One region of the Paenibacillus sp. MER 99-2 genome, then DNA from elsewhere that is predicted to be linked to it. Evidence: predicted binding sites of a transcription regulator. Region 1 holds the regulator's gene; the other holds the start of a gene.
What was found. The regulator LexA, encoded in region 1, represses DNA repair genes until DNA is damaged. The targets are predictions, from matches to a motif close to CGAACATATGTTCG.
Positions count from the first base shown of each region.

Region 2: a site for LexA is predicted at 3,757-3,770, ahead of recA (recombinase RecA). Genes of this name have one in related genera too.

Region 1 is NZ_JAMAUZ010000001.1:1,218,723-1,229,929, reverse strand. It holds gene M3636_RS05600 (ABC transporter permease) at 1-33, opposite strand, end outside; gene M3636_RS05595 (HAD family hydrolase) at 614-1,405, opposite strand; gene M3636_RS05590 (hypothetical protein) at 1,434-1,946, opposite strand; gene M3636_RS05585 (DUF896 domain-containing protein) at 2,080-2,289, opposite strand; gene yneA (cell division suppressor protein YneA) at 2,386-2,763, opposite strand; gene lexA (transcriptional repressor LexA) at 3,059-3,685, shown strand; gene M3636_RS05570 (aldehyde dehydrogenase) at 3,794-5,095, opposite strand; gene M3636_RS05565 (hypothetical protein) at 5,394-5,822, opposite strand; gene M3636_RS05560 (MDR family MFS transporter) at 5,997-7,409, opposite strand; gene M3636_RS05555 (TetR/AcrR family transcriptional regulator) at 7,578-8,183, shown strand; gene M3636_RS05550 (hypothetical protein) at 8,303-8,587, opposite strand; gene glnA (type I glutamate--ammonia ligase) at 8,925-10,253, opposite strand; gene M3636_RS05540 (MerR family transcriptional regulator) at 10,382-10,795, opposite strand; gene M3636_RS05535 (methionine gamma-lyase family protein) at 10,878-11,207, opposite strand, start outside.
Region 2 is NZ_JAMAUZ010000008.1:120,415-131,621, reverse strand. It holds gene rny (ribonuclease Y) at 1-1,322, opposite strand, end outside; gene M3636_RS24320 (regulatory protein RecX) at 1,630-2,370, opposite strand; gene recA (recombinase RecA) at 2,623-3,687, opposite strand; gene M3636_RS24310 (competence/damage-inducible protein A) at 3,928-5,184, opposite strand; gene pgsA (CDP-diacylglycerol--glycerol-3-phosphate 3-phosphatidyltransferase) at 5,291-5,878, opposite strand; gene M3636_RS24300 (YajQ family cyclic di-GMP-binding protein) at 6,199-6,690, opposite strand; gene M3636_RS24295 (hypothetical protein) at 6,850-7,014, opposite strand; gene M3636_RS24290 (helix-turn-helix domain-containing protein) at 7,089-8,123, opposite strand; gene M3636_RS24285 (DUF3388 domain-containing protein) at 8,318-9,085, opposite strand; gene M3636_RS24280 (DUF3243 domain-containing protein) at 9,284-9,547, opposite strand; gene ymfI (elongation factor P 5-aminopentanone reductase) at 9,668-10,441, opposite strand; gene yfmH (EF-P 5-aminopentanol modification-associated protein YfmH) at 10,443-11,207, opposite strand, start outside.

The DNA of each region.
Region 1 (11,207 bases):
TCTAAGCTTGCTCTCTTTACGTAAAGATGTCATCGTTAGTGTGGCTTTAGCTGTTTCAGACTCCATGTGTCATTCACTCCGATCCCTATCTTGATAATGTAACTGAGAACTAATACTTCAATTGCAACTCCCACCTCTTCTTCCTGTTGAAGACATCTTACAGACCAACTTCACCCCCACTACGGAATAAACAAATCACGAATGTAAGCGATATCATTTTGTTGGATAAACGTTGCATCATTTAGACATTTTACCTGGAGAAGATCTGGTACTTTTCAGTTCTACACTCCTATTTGACTGAATCAAAATTATGTAAAGCGCTTACAAAATAAATGAAAATTAATACGGTATATTCAAACTTCACATTAAGACCAAAATTTGAAATAACCATACATTCAGTTTCCATATACTAGTCATACTAGTATGTTAGTTATATTCTAATGCAGGTAAAATATTATTTCAATAACTTTTACAAAAAAAATAAACATTGACTACGCTCTCCATAGCTGCTATTTTCTCCGAAAATATAAAAACATCAATGACCATGCTGGATGGGCTGCCATCTCAACATAAGTCATTGATGTTTGTAAATTACACCACACTGCAAATTTCTTTAAAATGTAGCAATGATCCGTTCCAATTCCGAAAGATGCTTAATCTCATGATCCGGTGTATAGGTTTCTGAGTTCTCTTTGTTCTCACGATTAATCCATACTGACTTAATCCCAGTAGATAGAGCACCTCGGATATCTGTCGTGAGCTTGTCTCCAACCATCATACTCTCTTCAGGTTGAACACCTAATTTGTCCAAAGCATGCTGGAAGATTGAAGGGTCAGGTTTACCTTTACCAAAAGAACCAGAAATAATGATTTCATCAAAGAAAGGCACGATCTCAGGAACGCCATCTAACTTCTCTTGTTGAAGAGCTGGACAACCATTCGTTAAAAGCAAAAGTTTGAACTTTCCTTTAAGATGACTTAACGTATCGATCGTTTCCTCATAGATATGAGGTCTAGATCTACGCTCTGCCCCAAACTGGGATGCCAATCTGTCCGCAAGATCTTGACGGTCTACACCCATTTTCAAGAGACCACGATACCATGAATCTCTACGATACGCAGGCGCAAGCTGCTCTAACTGACGGAACTCAGGTTGATCTCCACCTGTGAAGTTAGCCCATAGACCCTCAAATGGATTAATTCCAATCATCTTGGTGAACGCAAATGTCTCGTAGGATTCATACAGATTCCGTGCTTCATTACGAACAGCTTCTTCAAGTGCAGCCGGATCAACACCCGTCTCTGCCGCAGCTACAAGACAAGTTTCATGGAAAGCTTCTCTGACACTGCGCTCATCCCATAACAATGTATCATCTAGATCGAACAAAATTGCTTTTAACGTCATTACGGTCATCTTCCCCTTTATGCAGTAATTACTTTTTCTCGTAAGTTTCCACAGTAATCTGATGCGACTTGGCAAATCTCAGAAGACGCTCGGTAATCGCATCTGTATCGTAACGATTCAACAATTTAGTGAATACCCATCTCTTACCACGACCGTTGTGCTCAATGACAACTGTACCAGGCTCAATTCGGAACTTCACGATATCGTCAACACCGATTGACCGCTCACGGTTACCTTTAATCGTCGCAATCGTGCTGTTTCCAATCTTAAGGTAAGGACGACGGAGAAGAAAGATTACAGCCAAAAATACGTAAAGCAGCATGGTAACCCAATCCCAAGTTGTCATTGGAGCTTTAACAAGAAATGTACTCATAAATAGATACAGAAACGCAAGTCCAATCAAGAATATAGGGAACAACAGGCTGCGACCTTTAAAAATATCGACACCTGGTGTACCTGAAACTTGTTGACCATTCTTTTTGCGTTGATGATTCAACTGCTTAGAATTTTTGCGAACCGTTCTCTCGAACGAACGAGCCATGAGAATCCCCCTTATTTTGTCTTTGTATCGGCTTACATGACTGTAAACCAAAAGTTCCCCCTTATCTAAAAAAACAGCATTCTCAAAATAACAGTAAGAAACCTAAATATCGTAATGATATCATTAGGTTTCTCTAGTGTTTGAGTTTGCCTTGGCGGCCTTGATGTTTCTCATCATCCACAATTTCAATGGAATCTAACTGTTGTCTGAAATTGCTTCGGATGTTGTTCAAATAAATCTCTCTAAGTTTTGCACGCTCAGCAAGCTCTTCCTCTGATAAACCAGTAGATTTTTGTTTGCGAGCCAATTCGTTAATACGTGCTACTAGGCTATCTATATCCAATCTTGTCCCCTCCAAAATTACAAAGTCATATTAACTTTGACATGATCGGGACGGGTTGTCAAGGTCGGGGGCTGCTGGCTAGTTAGAATCTACTCTTTATTGGGAAATCTGGGGCAAAACCAACACTTGTCCAGCTTGAATTGTAGTCGATTGAAGTTGATTCACTTGTTTAATTGCTTCTATATATACACGCGTATCCATGCTTTCCGGTTTGTAATCTACAGAAATACTCCATAACGTATCTCCCTCAGAAACTGCGATTTTGCCACCGGGCAACAAATCGTTCTCATTCCCAGCAAATACTGTAAGCACTGTACTGCATCCAACAATTATAATGAAAGCCACCAAAGACAGTTTCAAAATCCAGGTTGGCATCTTCAGCTGTGCGAATGATTTCTGGAGATTACCTATGTTAGTCTTAACCGCTTCGGAATTTACTGGTTCATAAATACTTTGATAAGTTGAATATCTCATTAAAAATCGACCTCCAAACGTTTGTTCCTATCTGTTGAAAACAATATAACACGAACATTTGTTTTGTTCAACAACTTTTTCGGAACAATTGTTCGCTTTTTTCTCGCTTTATTTCCGACTTAAATCTTCCCTAGGTTATTCCCTAAGTCACAGGATTTATTATCTATGCTCGAAATTCCATCTTTTTGTAGCAAATTTCTTGATTTTATCCCATTTTATTTAGAACTTATGTTTGTACGAACGGAGGTTCTATGTTATAATTTTCCCAAACGTTACTAAATGGGGTTGATACGGTATGTCGAAGATATCCAGCAGGCAACAGGCTATTCTGGAGTTTATACGCAATGAAGTCCGGTTGAAGGGGTATCCTCCTTCCGTACGGGAAATTGGAGAAGCGGTTGGACTAGCTTCCAGCTCTACGGTTCACGGACATTTGGATCGTTTGGAGAAGAAAGGTCTCATTAGAAGAGACCCAACGAAACCAAGAGCTATCGAATTGTTAAGCCAAGAGGAATCAGAGCACTCCCACCAGTTCGCACACAGCGTTGCTCGCATTCCTGTTGTGGGTAAAGTAACTGCCGGTGTTCCAATCACAGCAACCGAGAACATTGAGGACTACTTCCCTCTTCCTACTCATTATGTAGGCGAACAAAAGGTATTTATGCTTTCTGTTGTTGGGGATAGTATGATTGAAGCAGGTATTGTTAATGGGGACTACGTGATTGTACGTCAGCAGCAAACTGCTGATAACGGTGATATCGTTGTTGCCATGACTGAGGACGACGAAGCTACAGTGAAAACCTTCTATAAGGAGAAGGATCATATTCGTCTTCAGCCGGAGAACGCCACATTTGAACCGCTTCGTTTGAAACATGTTAGCATCTTAGGTAAAGTTATAGGTCTTTTCCGCGATCTTCATTAATAAGATTTGATTTTCAGATTTCAATAATCACACATGAAATGAAATACACAAAGAGGTTGTCCTAATATTTAGGACAACCTCTTTTTTACGTTGCAACTTCCAAGATTATTACTGGGTACGTTTCATAATACTTTTGTGATGGGAGAACACATCAAAACTTTGCTGTCCATGGTACGAACCCATACCACTCTCCCCCACGCCCCCAAATGGCAGGTAATGTGAAGTCATATGCGATAACGTATCATTAATACAGCCTCCACCAAAGGACACTTGGTTCAGAACTTGCTCCTGTAATTGCTCATCTTGTGTGAAGAGATATAGTGCCAATGGTTTAGGCCGACGGACAATCTCATCTAACACGGGGTTAAGATCTTGATAAGTCATAACCGGAAGAATCGGACCAAAAATCTCCTCCTGCATTATGGCTGAACTCCAGTCCACATCACCCAATACAGTAGGCTCAATAAGCAGTTTATCACGCTCAGAACGACCACCAATCAACGCTTTACCATCCTCAAGGAATTTCGACACTCGATCAAAGTTACGGGCATTAACAATATGCGGGAAGTCCGGGTTCTTCATTACATCATTTCCGAATTTGTCCTGAATTTCATCTTGAATTAATGCAATCAATTCATCGTGCACTTGTTCATGTACAAACAAATAATCTGGTGCTACGCAGGTTTGTCCAGCATTGAGGTATTTACCACGTACAATACGTTGAGCCGTAAGCTTCAGATCCGCATCCTTGTGAACAATGACCGGACTTTTGCCCCCCAGTTCCAACGTAACCGGAGTTAGATGTTCAGCAGCAGCTTTCATGACAATACGCCCAACACCAGTGCTACCTGTAAAGAAAATATAATCAAAATGTTCATTCAACAGTTCTGTACTTGTCTCAACTTCACCTTCCATAACTGCAATGTACTCTCTAGGAAATACATCCTGAATCAGATCATTGATCAGACGAGAAACCGTTGGTGTTAATTCAGATGGCTTAATAACGGCACAGTTACCCGCTGCAATCGCTCCAATGAGTGGCCCAAATGCCAGTTGGAATGGATAGTTCCAAGGTGCAATAATTAGCGCAACTCCATACGGTTCTGCGTATATGGTACTTACTCCATCAGGTATCGCTGCAGCTGTAGGTACAGATTTAGGCGTAGCCCACTCCGCTAAATGCTCTAATGCAAAATCTAATTCACCCAGCACGATTCGAATCTCAGATCCGTATGCCTCAGCCTCAGATTTATTCAGATCAGCACGTAATGCATCTAATATGCGTTGCTGATATTTCTCAATTCCTGCTCTTAGTTGCTGAAGAGCATGGATGCGGTATTCAACGTTTTTAGTTTGACCTGTATTAAAAAATGTCCGTTGTTCGGAAACAAGTTGCTTTGCTTGATTCATATTAACATCTCCAATTAATGAGTTTTTTTAATTTTTAAAAATTAAATTGTTCAAAATATAAATGAATTATAACTCATTCATATGAAACTTTCAACATACTTAATACTGTTAAAACATTTGCACAATTATTGAATCACACAGTAAGGATTGAAGCCAATTATGATATTTACACTTATATACTTAACCCGTCTACCAAAAATTTATTTGTTTTTTGATGTCCATATTTGCTTAAATTAATAAAAAAGACCTATCAGCCACAGGCTGTAGGTTGAGTTATCATACACTATTGTACGTGTGGTCATTTCAATAGATCCACGTTCACAGTACCTGACATATTTTGCGCGGATGAAATATTCAGATAATACTCTCCAGTTGACCACGCCTCTTCACTAGAAAACGTATGGATCCCACCATCTGCTGGAACCGTGCCAGACATTGGCGCATGACCCGAGATCGTCCCCTGGTTTATGGTAAACGTAAACGGCTTCGAGCCTGAGTTTATAAAATCTATTTTTACCTGATTAAACTCTGTAGGAACACTAATCAGTTTGGTAGATGAAGTACCTGCGAGAGCCTCCCCCTTAAGAATATGTATGCTATGAGAAGTTGTATTGAATTGCTTTTCACTGACTGATTCTTTATTGAAACTCGAAATAGATGATCGTAGACCTACTATAATACCTATTACAACTATCATGGCTACTACTAATGGTAAAATGAATTTCATGAGTTCCCCCAAAAATCTAGAATTATACTTATTGTTACATATTAAAATATAACCTACATAAAATTATAAGTAAACTTTATAAAATATTGTAGGAATATACATTCATTATTTATAGTGGACTAATGCAGATAAAACAAAAAAGTCGCCGATTGGCGACATGATACAATCTGAATATCATTTTTTAACGTTTGACTTAAGTAACAAACTGAAGAGGGCTCCACCTATCGCTACGCTTGCGGCTAGTAAGAATGTATCTGCATAAGCTGTCATCGTTTCGGCAATAGGTTGTCTTGAACTTTCTACGCCCGATATTCTCGATCGGAGGGCAAGAAATTGCCCCAATCCAGCAATCGACAGAGGAATGATGAGGTTAGCGCTGGCTGATGTCAGAGGTGTAACACGATTGACGGATTCAGATGGAGCTGATTGCAAAATATACGTATTCAACGACATCATACATAGCCCCATTCCAATGCCAAGTAATCCAACAATACCTCCAATAACTAAACCGTTGGCTTCAGCAGAAATTTGCGACAGGATCATTAGAGCCAACCCTATGATTCCTAACCCCGAGCTTGCAAGTGGTCGAATCCCCACACGATCGAACAATCTTCCTCCTATTGGCATGAGTAGACCTGAAGTTACCGCCAACATGCTCATAACAATTCCAGCATCGAGAGGACTATAACCCCTGAAGTGTTGTAAATATTGTGGAATAAATACAATGGAACCATTTAGCGCGATGTATTGTATCCAACTTACAACCATTCCTCTTCGAAAGCGAGTTTCTCTGAAAGCACGGAGCTCTAATAAAGGGTTCGGATGTTTCGTTTCATGAAACCACAACCATACTAATAGAGAAACACCTACTAATCCCATTCCCCACACGATCCAGGTATCCAAATTCAAATTAATGCTTAACGCCAGTAACACAAATGATGTTGGAGCTATGAGCAGTCCAACAACATCTAAGCTTGTGCTGTTTGTTTCAGTCTTTTGTACCGAATCTTCCTTTAAAAGAAAACGTAGAATTAAACTAATCGTTATAAGGCCTATGGGGAGGTTAATCCAGAAAATCCAATGCCAACTGATAAATTCAAGCAGCCAACCGGACAGTATGGGTCCTGAGGCTGGTGCTATCAACATAGGTATACCTAACATCCCCATCACTTGGCCTTTTCGATCTGCTGGCGCCAAACGAAAGATCATTGCCATACCCATCGGTTGGATCATGCCTCCCCCTAAACCTTGCACAATTCTATAGATGATTAATTGATTAACATCCTGAGCCATAGCACATAATAACGATCCTAAAACAAACAAAATAACAGTATACAGAAAGGCTCTCCCTGAACCAAATCTGTCCGAAAACCAACCAGCCAATGGTATAGTCACTGACATAGCTAGCATGTATCCGGTAATAACCCATTGAAGGGTTTCAAAGGGTACATTAAATCCCTCACTCAAACTTGGAATAGCCACATTCATAGCTGTGCTATTGACCATAACCATCATCATGCCTGGAATAATAGCCAAGAGAGCAAGGATGAGTGCTCTGTTTTCTTTTTTAGGTATCGATTTATTCATGTTTCCTTCCCCCTTATTGAACATCGTGTTGAATAACTTTGTCTTGAGCCATTATAATGTCAAAGTAATCAATTACAATGACCATCAACTTTCGATATGTTCAATAATCAACACTCAGCATCATTGTGATTAATAAATACTGATTTTTTTGTATTTCAGGAGGAAGTCATGAACGCTAAAATGGATCGCCGAAGTATACGCACGCGCGAGATTCTTAGGGAATCTTTGTTTGATATGGCATCTAATAAACCGCTGGAGAACATTACGGTGAAAGAGCTCACTGATCAAGCAGGGTTAAATAGGGGTACATTTTATGTGCAGTATCAGGACATGAACGATTTTCTGGAACAGCTTAAAAATGAAATTTTAGAGGAATACCACAGTATCATTAAGAAACTAGGGTATCATAATGGAGGGCGAGAGCCATTTGTTGATCCACCTGTCGGATTTATTCGTCCTTTTGAATTTGTCCAACAACACGAACGTTTCTTTCGAATTTTCATGGGTTCAGTAGATTCAACAGGGTTCGCGAAGCAAATGTCCGAACTTATAAAAAATCAATTTCAATCCACTTATTTAATGAAGCATCGCCATCTCAAACCAACTGACATACCTGTCAAGCAGCTCTATTTATTCTCCTATTTGGCTTCAGCATATATTGGTTCGTTACAGCTTTGGATACAACGGGATTTTGATTTATCCCCGAGCGAAATGGCTATTTTATTTTCCAATATTTCCAGACTCGGGTCGGCTGGTTTGGAGTTCAAAGATTAACTTGTCTTTCGCAAGAATATTCAGCATCAAAAAATACCCAGTCGTTTGACCAGGTACGTTAATTAAAACTTAGTATAAACAATAACCCGCAAACCTTTTTGGTTAGCGGGTTATCTCTTTTAGCCCAGATCTTGTACAACAGTTCCTGAATAGTAGGCTCTCACATGTGATGGGCTAACTTGAACAATATTAGTTCTTCTGAGCATCCCGTAATAACCATCTGTATCAGAATAAAACTTGGTCGCAGGAATGTCAGCAGACGAAGGAAAATCTTGAGATATCGTCACATTCTTTTGTTTATTCATAATGGTAATATCAGAGGCTTGACTTGCCATTGCTGGTACAGAGATTGCCAAGAGAGAAAGGGACAAAACAGAAGCAGTTAATATTTTTTTCAAAGTCACAAGATCATCTCCTAGTGTTTTGTATGTATCACAAATACAATAATAGTATATTTTTACAATATTTTGTGTGACATTTGATACACTAACTCTCTGAAATACATAATCACTATACTTGAAATTTATATTAGCTCTGTAATCCAACTTATCTCTAATCTATCGATTTTCAGTAGTCTGTTCGATTATTTTCACCGTTTGAATCACTATGGTCAGCTCTACGATCAAGTGTTTGTCGGCATTCGAGGGGATATTCGGGGGAAACTTGCTTACACCGCACTAAAAAACTTTTGCCCACAAAAAGAAAAACCCCTCACGCCAAGTGGCGCAAGGGATTCGGGGATTAGTACAACGTGATATATTGATCGCGTTCCCATTGGTGGACTTGTGTACGGTACATGTCCCACTCAATTTCTTTCAGCTCGTAGAAGTGAGCCAGGGCGTGGTCGCCAAGAGCGTCACAGATGACTTCGCTGCGGATCAATTCGTTCAATGCTTCTTTCAGGTCAGCTGGCAAGCTAGGAATGCCTTCTTCCACACGCTCTTCTTCTGACATAATGTAGATGTTGCGGTCAATCGGAGCTGGTAAGGAAAGCTCACGTTTGATACCGTCCAAACCTGCTTTCAATAACACAGCCAAAGCAAGGTAAGGGTTAGCTGCCGGATCCGGGTTACGAACTTCAACACGTGTACTCAAACCACGTGAAGCTGGAATACGGATCATTGGACTACGGTTACTTGCAGACCATGCTACGTAACATGGTGCTTCGTAACCAGGTACAAGACGTTTGTAGGAGTTCACAGTCGGGTTAGTGATTGCTGCAAACGCACGTGCATGCTTCAGAGTTCCAGCCATGAAGTGACGTGCAGTTTTGCTCAGACCCAGTTCGTCCGACTCGTCAACAAATGCGTTTTCATTGCCTCGGAACAAGGATTGGTTACAGTGCATACCGGAACCGTTCATACCGAACAATGGTTTTGGCATAAATGTAGCATGTAATCCATGCTGACGTGCAATTGTTTTAACAACGAGTTTGAACGTTTGGATCTGGTCTGCCGCTTTCAATGCATCCGCATATTTGAAGTCGATCTCGTGTTGACCTGGAGCTACCTCGTGGTGAGAAGCTTCGATCTCAAAGCCCATTTCTTCAAGTGTGATTACGATGTCGCGACGACAGTTTTCGCCAAGATCTGTTGGCGCAAGGTCGAAATACCCACCTTGGTCATTCAGTTCGTTTGTTGGGTTTCCTTTTTCATCCGTCTTGAACAAGAAGAATTCTGGTTCAGGGCCAACGTTGAAAGAAGTGAATCCCATTTCTTCAGCTTCCTTCAGGTTACGTTTCAAGATGCCACGTGGATCACCTGGGAATGGGCTGCCATCTGGAAGATATACGTCACAGATTAAGCGCGCAACGCGATTGTCGGATACCCATGGGAAAATAAGCCAAGAGTCAAGATCCGGATAGAGGTACATGTCGGATTCTTCGATACGAACATAACCTTCGATGGAAGAACCATCAAACATCATTTTGTTATCCAAAGCCTTCGTCAACTGGCTTACAGGAATCTCAACGTTTTTGATTGCCCCCAGCAAGTCGGTGAATTGCAATCGAACGAATCGTACGTTTTCTTCTTTGGAGATGCGGAGAATGTCTTCTTTTGTATAACTCATGATTCCTCTCCCTTTCTTATCTGCGTATTTGGCTTGCTTGTTATATTTGTACATTAGAAAGTTCCACGGGTCAAGGAGTGATGCTTCCCTAATGAAGGATTTACTCTGACCCTCCCGGTTATACGAACTTACTTTTTATTAAAAAAACGGGAAAGCTCTCCTTGAATGAGAGATACTTGTCCAGGTCTCTTACCTGACACCAATTGTTGTTTTAACAAACGATGCAGTTGCGTATCCGACAATTCTCTGCGCTTCACTTCCGTATCGGCTGTGATCACAGTCGCTTCTTCGGATTCTTTAGATACTGGATTCATCACTTGCTTGATACCTGCAATGTTAACTCCTTTTTCAATCAGAGCCTTGATTTCTAGCAAACGTTCAACGTCATTAAATGAGAATAAACGCTGATTACCTGATGTTCTTGCTGGAACAATCAAGCTGTGCTGCTCATAATAACGAATCTGCCGTGCGGACAGATCCGTCAGTTTCATTACGATACCAATCGGGAATAAGGCCATATTTCTGCGAATTTCGTCACCCATGTTCATCAACCTTCCAGTCATCTATTCTTCACCTTATTGTACATTTAGATGTTACCAAGTGTCAATGACGTGTTAGATAAACTCACAATAATTTGCGATCTTTCATAGCTTGTAATGCCATCAAAACGCCATATTTAACGTGGGAGTATGTTAATCCACCTTGCATATAGCCAATAAAAGGCTCACGAATCGGTGCATCCGCCGATAATTCTAAGCTTCCGCCTTGAATGAATGTACCTGCAGCCATAATGACAGGATGTTCATATCCTGGCATATCCCATGGTTCAGGGACAACATGACTATCTACTGCTGCAGCGCGCTGAATTCCTTGTACAAAAGCAATTAAATGCTCTGCTGAGCTAAATTGTACAGCCTGAATCAGATCAGTACGCAGTTCATTCCATGCCGGTTT
Region 2 (11,207 bases), on a different contig from region 1:
AGTTTCTCCAGTCGTTTGATATACGTTTCCAGTGTTTCGCGGCGTGCACCCGGTCTTGCTGCGGAGAGCGCATCTGCTGCGCCAACCAACATCGCAATAACCGAAGTCGCTTCGCAATCCCCATGATGGGAAGCGATACTGTTGATTACTACAGGATGTTCTTTGTATTTCTTCGCCAGTTCCACGCCAATTTCGACGTGTGATCCTTCCACTTCGTGATCCAGCGCTTTACCGATGTCATGCAATAGACCTGCACGTCTTGCCAGCGTTACGTCTTCTCCGAGTTCGCCAGCCATCAGCCCAGTCAAGTAAGCCACTTCCATGGAATGTTTCAAGACATTCTGACCATAACTTGTACGGAACTTCAGTCGTCCCAAAATTTTGATCAAGTCTGGGTGCAATCCATGTACGCCAACTTCAAAGGTTGCCTGCTCACCGTATTCACGGATACGCTCGTCCACTTCTTTACGAGATTTCTCAACCATCTCTTCAATACGTGCCGGGTGGATTCGTCCATCTGCCACCAATTTCTCAAGGGCAGTACGAGCAATCTCACGACGGATCGGGTCAAAGCCCGACAGAATAACTGCTTCTGGCGTATCATCGATAATGAGGTCAATTCCCGTAAGGGTTTCAAGCGCACGGATGTTACGTCCTTCACGACCGATAATCCGGCCTTTCATTTCTTCATTCGGCAATGTCACAACAGATACTGTTGTTTCCGCAACGTGATCAGCCGCACAACGTTGGATAGCAAGCGTAATAATCTCGCGAGATTTCTTGTCCGCCTCTTCTTTCGCCTGCTGTTCGATGTCCTTGATCATTTGAGCCGTCTCGTGACGAACTTCCTGTTCTACGTTGGACAGTATGATACTGCGTGCATCTTCCATGGTGAGATTGGATATACGCTCCAATTCAGTCACCTGGTTTTTGTAGATCATTTCAATTTGCTGCTGTGTCTCATCAATACGTTTCTCTTTGTTAGCCACTTGCTCTTCTTTACGTTCGAGTGATTCCATCTTTTTATCCAGCGACTCTTCTTTTTGCAACAATCGTCTTTCTTGTCGTTGAATTTCATTCCGACGTTCACGAGTGTCTTTTTCAGCCTCGGCGCGAATGCGATGAATTTCATCCTTCGCTTCAAGCACCGTTTCTTTCTTCAGTGCCTCTGCCTCTTTTTTCGCGTTCTCCACGATTTGTACGGCAGCTTGTTCCGCACTAGAGATTTTAGCCTCTGCAAGAGATTTGCGAATAAAATATCCTACTCCGAACCCAATGAATAGCGCGGCTACAACGAGAGCGATCATGATTGCAGTGTACATACTGTTCACCTCCTCGTTGATTCCTCCAAGGCATTCCTTGGGTCAATTTTCAGTTTTCAAGCCTTACATATGTTTGGGAATAAAGATTACCTACGGCGATCCCCCGCCGATTTTCATTTCAAGTGTACATGTTCACCACGTACTATCCGCTCTCAAGCGAACCCATAATCATGAATGATTGAAATCTTAAGAACCGAAACCGCTTTTTTGGAAGGAAAAAGGGTTTCCATTTCAATAAGACTCATGTCCATTTTAGTATTTGACGAAAGAAATTGTCAAGAGAATGCGACATAGAGTGTCCTGTCTCCTAATCCCACAGTAAAGCGTCGTCATCATCAGGGTCTTTAGCCTCAGTTTCTTCAATTAAACAATTAACGACACGACGCACCATATCCATCGGAAAACCACGCCGCATCAGAAAAGGAAGTGTTTTGCGTTTTTTCTCAGAAATGTCGCCTTTGACTTGGTTCCACTTCTTCCGCCCTGCGGTCAAAGCAGTCTCAAATTCTGTATCCCCACTCACAGTTTCCAAAGCTTCAGCAATTAGATCATTGGCAATACCCTTCTGACGAAGTTCTTGCCTTATCCACAGTTTTCCCTTCCGCTGACCCTCCATACGCTGACGTGTCCATTCCTTCGCAAATGCTTCATCATCAATCAATTTTTCCTGCTCCAGCCGATCTAGCACCTCTTCAATTAGCGGAGGTGCAAACTGCTTCTGGCGCAAGCGCTGGCTTAGTTCATGACGTGTACGTGGCTTGAATTCGAGATATCGCAAAGACTGAACATACGTCTGCTGACGCTCATCAGCCACAACAATTTCCTCAAGATCCTTTTTTACAAATGTGTTACCTCGGGTCAACCGATACTTAATCATTACATCTTCCAGAACAGTCATTGAGTACATCCCGAACTCGATCCGATATCGCGCGACTCGCCCTTTCAGCAACCGCTCAACCCGGGTAATGGTCAGCTCCTCATGATCCGGAAATTGAGATAACCCCGTTAACTCTGCTTCTTCAAATAAATCCTCATCATATTTGTCCATTCTTAATCTCCTTTCATCGTTGATATATAGGTTCAACTAAAGAAGTTTAGTTGAACTTATATAGCTCTGCTCTCTACAGGAGATCAGATATTATGATAAAAGGCCGGGAATTCAGCCCGACCTTATCTTATAGAGTTAGCGTGCCAACAGCCTCTGTCCCATGGGACAGAGGCTGTTGGACAATGCGAGCCACAAACCTATTTCCTGAGCACAGTCAAGTCACAATCAGACAAGCCTCAGGAGTTCAGTAAATTACTCGTTAATTTCAAACAATTCTTGTTCTTCTGCTTCTTCTTTTTGCTGATCCTCAGTTGTTGGAGCAGGAACTAGCGTCGTTAAATTGCTTGCTTCACGAATTTTTTGTTCAATTACTTGAGCAATTTCTTTGTGCTCTTTCATGAATTGCTTCGCATTTTCACGACCTTGTCCCAGACGCTCGCCCTCATAGGAATACCATGCACCACTTTTGTTAACGATATCTAGTTCTGTACCGATATCAATGATACTACCTTCTCTAGAGATACCCTCACCGTACATGATATCCACTTCAGCTTGTTTAAACGGTGGTGCTACTTTATTCTTAACAACTTTTACACGTGTACGGTTACCGATAATGTCATTGCCTGATTTGATACTTTCAATCCGACGAACATCCAATCGAACTGTGGAGTAGAATTTCAAGGCACGACCACCAGGTGTTGTTTCAGGGTTACCAAACATAACCCCAACTTTTTCACGAAGCTGGTTAATGAAGATTGCGATTGTTTTGGATTTGCTGATCGCACCCGACAATTTACGCAACGCCTGTGACATCAGACGTGCCTGCAAACCAACGTGAGAATCTCCCATTTCGCCTTCAATTTCAGCTTTTGGTACCAATGCAGCAACGGAGTCAATAACGATAATGTCCACAGCTCCACTGCGAACGAGTGCTTCTGCAATTTCAAGCCCTTGCTCACCCGTGTCTGGCTGAGACAGAAGCAATTCATCAATGTTAACACCAAGTTTACTTGCATATTGAGGATCAAGAGCATGCTCGGCATCGATGAATGCAGCTTGTCCTCCTACTTTTTGCACTTCAGCAATCGCATGGAGTGCTACAGTTGTTTTACCAGAAGATTCAGGTCCATATATTTCAACAATCCGGCCTTTAGGCAAGCCGCCTGTTCCTAATGCAATATCCAGAGCCAAGGAACCACTGGGGATAATTTCCACTTGCATGTGAGTCGACTCACCCAGTTTCATGATGGATCCTTTACCAAATTGCTTCTCTATTTGACGGAGCGCCATATCAAGCGCGGCACGACGGTCTGACAATATGCTCACACCCTTTACTGTTTATAAGATAATGATACCTTGTTTTAACACGTTTGCCAAGCTTTTTTTCGAACATACATTCGTTTTTTTTATCAAGGCCGAGGCGCCTCTTCCTCAAGCAAACCTGGAATTAAACAGAAAAAAGAACCGTAAACAAGGCTACTACGCCTGATTCTACGGTTCTTCCGTCTGTTAAAAGTATACTTGTTTTGCACTGTAAAAGCAAACCAAGCGGAAGAACTAATCTAGTTCAACCAGCTTGCGCCACAATCGATACAAGATAGACTTGGTTGAACGGATGCGAACCGTTTCCCGATTACCGTTAATACGCAGTTCATGAATTTCCGTCTCTTTGCCGCGTTCGGCTAGAGCAATGAAGACGAGCCCTGGGGGCTTACGCTCAGAATACCCAGGCCCTGCGACACCTGTAACAGCTAGTCCGAAATTAGCATCACCAATCATGCGCACCTGCTCTGCCAATACTTTAGCAACTTCAGGACTTACCGCTCCGGGTGCATCTTCCCCCTCCAGATAATCATGAGGAACGTTCAGCAGTTTTTCTTTCATCTCATTGGAGTAACATACAATTCCGCCTTTGAGAATTGCAGCACTGCCAGGAATTGATGTCAGGCTCTGCATGACAAGCCCACCTGTACAGCTCTCAGCAGCACTAAGAGTCAGCCCCATATCAGCCATCATCGTAACAATCGTATACTCAATAGGCACATCGTCACTAGCGTACAGATGCTCTGGCAAACGCTCACGAATCTGAACTTCCATCGCATCCAGCTTCACCTTCGCTTCTCCCTCATTAGGTGCTTTGGTAGAGACACGCACGGTAACCTCCCCTTCGCTTGCGTACGGTGCAATTGTAGGATCCGTCTGTCCGTCGATCAGATCAAGCAGACGATCCTCCAACGCCGACTCCCCTATACCTGCAAACTTCAGCATTCTGGAATAGATCGGCATCTCTTCTGTCAGAACATGCTGGAAGAGCCATGGCTTAACCTCCTGCTCAAACATCGGAATCAGCTCTTTAGGCGGTCCAGGCATAACAACATAATGTTTTCCATTGTCCGAGATGGCATTTCCCGCTGCAAGCCCCGTCTCGTTAGCTAGAGGCGTTCCCCCTTCGATAACAATAGCCTGACGACGATTATTCTCGGTCATAGTAACATTGCGATCCCTGAAAAAGCCTTCTATTTTGTCCATCGCTAGTCGATCTATATGCAGCTTACGACCTAATACTTCAGCCAAAGCATCCTTCGTAAGATCATCCTGTGTTGGCCCAATGCCACCGGAAAATAAAATTACATCTGCACGACCCTGAGCAATGCGGATCGCTTCACTAAGGCGACTTAGATTGTCTCCAACAACTGTTTGGAAATATACATCAATTCCGATCGCGGCTAATTCGCGAGACAAATATCTGGCATTGGTATTCACAATCTGTCCAAGCAATAGCTCTGTGCCAACCGCAATGATTTCTGCCTTCATTCTGTATCCTCCTGTACACGCTGTGAGTATTCAAAGGGCAATAGGATGTTTTCCTATTGCCCTTAGTACTAATTGTTCCTTCTAAATTACCCGTTTTCCGGAACGATTACGCTTTTGATAAATTAAGCAAATTTTTGTTTTTAATGAAATAATCAATTCCTGACCAGATCGTTATAATCGCTGCAGCCCACACTGCGATAACATCCACGTGAATCCCCGTGTAAGAGAACGGGAAATTATTCAGCAGAAGTAATACAATAGCTACAATTTGCACAACGGTTTTTAGCTTGCCCCAATTGCTTGCCGCTACAACAGATCCATCGAGCAATGCAATCTGGCGAAGACCTGTTACTGCAAATTCACGGCTAATGATTACGACAGCGATCCAGGAATCTAACTTGCCCATTTCCACGAGCGAAATGAGTACAGCAGTCACTAACAGCTTGTCCGCCAAAGGATCAAGCAACTTGCCTAGATTAGTGACCATATTGTTCTTGCGCGCCAAGTAACCATCGATTCCGTCTGTACTTGCTGCAATGACAAAAATGACAGCCGCAATCAATTGATTATAAGGAAGCGAGAAGCTTCCAAGCTGCAACGGCTCTGGATAAAATGGAAAATCCACGAGCAGAAACACCATCAAAAAAGGGATTAAGCAAATTCGTGCAAGCGTAATCCGGTTGGGTAAATTCACAAGACGCCCTCCCTCTTATCCTCCAATAACTCCAAACACTCATCTTTATCCCAGGACATCATCGAAACCTGTAATTCGTACAGTCACTTCAGCAAAATGCCTCACTATGTAAAAACGCAAAAATAAAGTCCACCGTTCAAACGTAAATGCGTTTTAAACGTTCCGGTGACTTCCAGAAAATGTACTGCTTATCACAAAGTCAGCAAACGATGATGACTGGGCTAATATGATTGATTGCCAGCAATGCACACTTAGTATAATATACGCCCATTATAGTGTCAAAAAACGCCTGTGAATTTCAAGCGTCCTGAACGCCTGGCTTATTTAAAGTTGGTATACTGCAGATCTAATGGTAGATTGGCACCATTCAACATTTGCATTACCGCTTGCAAATCATTCTTACTTTTTCCAGTTACCCGTAGTTGATCACCCTGAATCTGGCTCTTCACTTTCATCTTGGAATCACGGATCAAAATATTGATTTTCTTAGCAATATCCTGGTCAATGCCTTGTTTAAAGCTCAGACGTTGACGAACAGTCCCTGAGGAAGCTGGTTCCACTTTGCCATAATCAATGTTCTTCAGGGGAAGTCCTCGTTTAGCCATCTTCGATTGCAACACATCAATGACAGACTTAAGCTTCGTCTCGTCATCCGACACGATGGTTAACGCATCCTTGTCCAATTTCAAGCTACTCTTGCTGCCCTTGAAATCATAACGTGTGCCTATTTCCTTTTCCGTTTGTGTTACGGCATTAGTCAGTTCCTGCAAGTCCATCTTGGACACGATATCAAATGAATTTTCTGAACTCAAACCGGTCACCCTTTCAGTTATCATAATGTTCTGTGTAACATTATAGAGGATACCCTAATGAAAAGTCTAATTTTAGAGCTGATATGGAATAGAAAAAGCATTCTTGATCCTCCATAGTTGGCTGATCAAAAATGCTTTTCCGTGCTGTTGCCTAATAGCCTAATACCTGCTGCGGTTCGGTTGTCTGAACATATCAAGCACACCCAAAATCACATGCGCAAGTCCAAACCCCAAAATTCCGTAACCCCAAGCGCTCGGGGTTAAATAATACCCCAGGAGGCTGACAATAATCCCTAAACCTGTTACGATCCAGCTGACTGTCATAGCCTTCCACCTCGCTTCACCGAAGATTAAACTGCAAGTTAAGACAACGTTAGTGTCCCCCGCAGTGACTTCGGTTATTCGCCAGTGGCTGTACCTTCGCTTTCATCCGTTGATGTAGCGCCTACGCTATCCGTCGTTGTGGTTGCAGCACTGTCATCCCCAAGCTGCAAACGGATCCGATTCGTGGCTTTACCGTCAGTTACCACCTGTCCGCCTACCTCAATCGTCGTCGCAGAGGCACGACCAGATTTAATGTAAAGACCTGTGCCATCCAAATTAAACGTAAATGAATTACCATCCGCAGTCATACCGAACTGCAATTTTTCGCCACTGGAATTTTCACCTTTATATACCTCAAGCCAGCTCTCGCCTGTAGCATTAATCGTTACAGTCACAGGCTGTCCTGCACTTCCACTTACTTTGAAGTTCGTAATATTGCCTGATTTGCCATCCTCAGTCACAGCTACCCCTGTAGGTGGAGTAGTAGGCTCCTCCTCCGTGTCGCCTGGCGTTTGGCCTTCAGAATTATCGGTTTGTTCACCTGTCTCCCCGGCACCTTCCTGACCTCCACCGTTACCACCAGCAGCACCTTCATCCCCACCTGTTTCCGTAGATGGCGGATTAGCCGCCTGTCCGTTATCCGCAGGCTGATCTGGCTTATCATCAGGTTGTTGCTGACTATCCGTAATCTTTGTATCATCCAGACTTGGAGTTTCATCCCCACCCTTGTTCGAAGACCAAAAGGCATAGAGCAATACAACGATTAATAACGGGAATGTCCACATAAGAGCAACTGACATCCAACGATTGTTCCGCTCGACCGGACGACTGGAACGCTTCTGAATAACAGGCTCCATTGTCGCTTCAGTTTCCTCTGCCGGTACATCCTTTTTGTGACCCTCTAACAGCTCATCAGGGTTCAGTCCAACCGTTTCCGCATAGGTTTTAATGAACGCACGCACATAGAAGCTACCAGGAAGCACCTTATAATCCCCTGCTTCTATTGCCTCCAAGTACCTTTTGCGAATTTTAGTCATTTCCTGTACGTCGTCAAGACTCATCCCTTTTTGCAGCCGGGCCTCTCTCAACTGCTGACCCAGTTCAGACATGCCATCTCCTCCTTCAGTTTTTCTTTTTCTCTGTAGTCAGCATTTTGCATCATTCGATCCCACATGCTCAAGGGTACAAGATCTAGACGGGAAACGGAGTCCCGCCTAAATCCCATTGGTTTGATAGTTGATCTTTCGGATTGTGCAAAATGCTCTAGTTGGTGCTAATCTATTTCATGATCTTTCACGCAGCCTTACAGTTCATCGGTGTAGCTGGCCGTAAACGTATCATAAATAATTTCTTCGCCTGGATTGTTCCGAAGCTCGATGATAATGTCAAAATCATTATAATCATACTCGGATTCCTGTACAAAAATATCTGGATGCTCAATAACCTTGGTGCTTGGCATCGTCATGATATCCTGTAACAAGTTATAGTGTCGTTCACTCGAACGAATCGTACTAACAATGCCATCGATGATAAATACATTGTTTGGGTTCATTTCATCCTCGGATAGTTGACTCCTTATGGTCTGACGAAGAAGGGTCGACGAAACAAACGTCCATCGTTTCATCGCACACACACTACCCGCAATAATGGATTCCGTTTTACCTACACGCGGCATACCGCGTAACCCGATAACCTGATTACCTTCCCTCTTAAATACTTCACCCAAAAAGTCCACCAGTAACCCAAGTTCATCGCGAGTAAAACGAAATGTTTTGCGATCATCCGAATCACGGTCGATATATCGACCATGACGAACAGCCAGTATATCAACTAGCTTCGGTTGGCGCAAAGCTGACACGGTAATGCTGTTAACTTTAGCGAGCATCTCGCCTAATAGACGAATCTTCTCATCATCATCCGATTCAAGAAGCATACCACGAGTTTTGCCCTCAACACCATTAATGGTCAATATATTCACTTCAAGCATCCCCAGCATGGAGGCAATATCCCCCAACAGGCCGGGTCTGTTCTTATGTATTTTATATTCCATATACCATTGTTTAGATTCCATTTGAACACCCCGTAATGCATTATTCCACATTATTCGACAGCAACAGAACGCGTCCTTAAGACAGCAATCTGAGTCATCTTCTAAAAATGGGTCACGTTAATGATATATAAAATGAAAATGAATTACAAGAACAGGTCTGTAATCAGTCTGTAATCATTAGAGAAAAGCCCCCTTGCGGGAGCTCTCCATCTGTGAAACTTATGCGTTTTGTTTGGCCAGTTTGACCATCAGGCACGCGATCGTACGACGCTCATCTGCATCGCCGACATCCCATAGTTCCTTCAATGCCCGGTTGGAATGGTTCGCCGGGTCGACTTTCTCATCCAGAAAGTCACCGATCTCGTAGGCAAGTTTGTTAATGGTGTCTTCACTCATCCCCATCTTCTCTGCTTGCAGTACGCGATCACCCAAAAACTTCTTCCAAGTGTCAAAGTTAGAGACCACTGTTTTTTCTGTTGACATGATAAATCCTCCTTAGCTGACGCATGAGATTTAAAATCAACAGTTGTAATATGTGCTTCCCGAACATTTTATATACAGGGTAAATCCTCCAAGCAATACTTGAGCTCTAATCCGAGCAGATTACGTAAGCCAACCTCCGTTAGGACTAATAATCTGACCGTTAATATATCCTGACTCAGGTAAGGCAAGGAAATAAACCAGAGACGAAATCTCATCAGGCTGAGCAAGTCTGCCAGCAGGAATTTCCTCTTCCAGCATTTTCAACTCACTTTGATCTAGATGGTCCAACATCGATGTCTGAACTGCCCCTGGAGCTACTGCATTTACAGTCACTCCTGAAGGTGCAAGCTCTTTCGCTAACGCCTTGGTAAAGGCGTTTAAGCCTCCTTTAGTCGTGGAATACAACACCTCACAGGATGCGCCTGACAATCCCCATATAGATGACACGTTAATGATTCGTCCATACCGTTGCGAGATCATATGTGGCATCAATTCCTGCGTACACATAAACGTACCTTTCAGATTGATTGCCATCACTTCATCCCATATTTCTTCCGTAACATCTGCAAGCATTCCATAGTGGGATATCCCCGCATTGTTAACCAAAATATCAGGCATTAGCCCATGACTTTCAAGCTTCTCCCGCATACGTCCAATCTGTTCCCGGCTACGAAGATCTGCAGATACTGTCATTACCTTGCCACTGCCTTGCTCCATACATCTTCTGGCCGCTTCATTGGCTGCTTCATGTGATTTCATATAGTGAATCACCACGTTCATACCTACACGTGCAAAGCGCTCGGCAATGGCTGCTCCAATACCTCCACTTGCACCAGTAACCAGCACCGTCATTTCTCCAATCGGCTTCAACATTTGTCCTGTTCCCCTCTCCATGTTAAGGACTCACGACAAGCGATATCGCTAGTTGATCCCAACGAATATGTTCTTTTAATCTGCCATTTACCTCTTCCAAGGTAAGGGATTCATACATCGGTAACATGTTGAAAAAGTCCCCTCCACGGAATTGTTGACGCGTAAACTCATGTGCAATGTTCTCTGGGGAATTCAGCATCCGCAGATATCCACCTATTTTCTTTTTGCGAGCCCGTTCAAAATCAGATTGCTCAAACCCCTTTGCCACGATGGCATCAACCTCTTGACGGATTCGAGCGAGCAGCAGATCTGGATCTCTGGTGTCACCACCAATGGCCGAGAAAGCATACTGTGGCGAGCTGTTGTATTCAAATCCAAAACTATCCGAGATCAAATCCTCATCATATAGCTTCTGGAACAGTGGCGTACTGGAGCCAAAGAGTAGATCCATCATTAATTTGGTAGTCATGTCTCGACGCAGCAGCTCTTCACCAGTGAATCCAACCTCTGTTTCCTTGAAACCGAAGAGACATTTAGGCAAGGATACAGCAAGCTTAGCTTCTCGTCTGGCCTCCCCTACTTGCTCTGGTTCATCGTCGAACAAGCGCTCAATCTGTCCCTGGGACTCAAAGTTTTTCTCCGCTTGGTTCGTACGAACTAGTTCCATCACTTCTTCGGGGTCTACTCCACCAACGACGAACAAAAGCATATTACTCGGATGGTAGAAAGAATGGTAACAGTTGTATAACGTTTCCTTCGTGATTCCGCTTATGGATTCAACGGTACC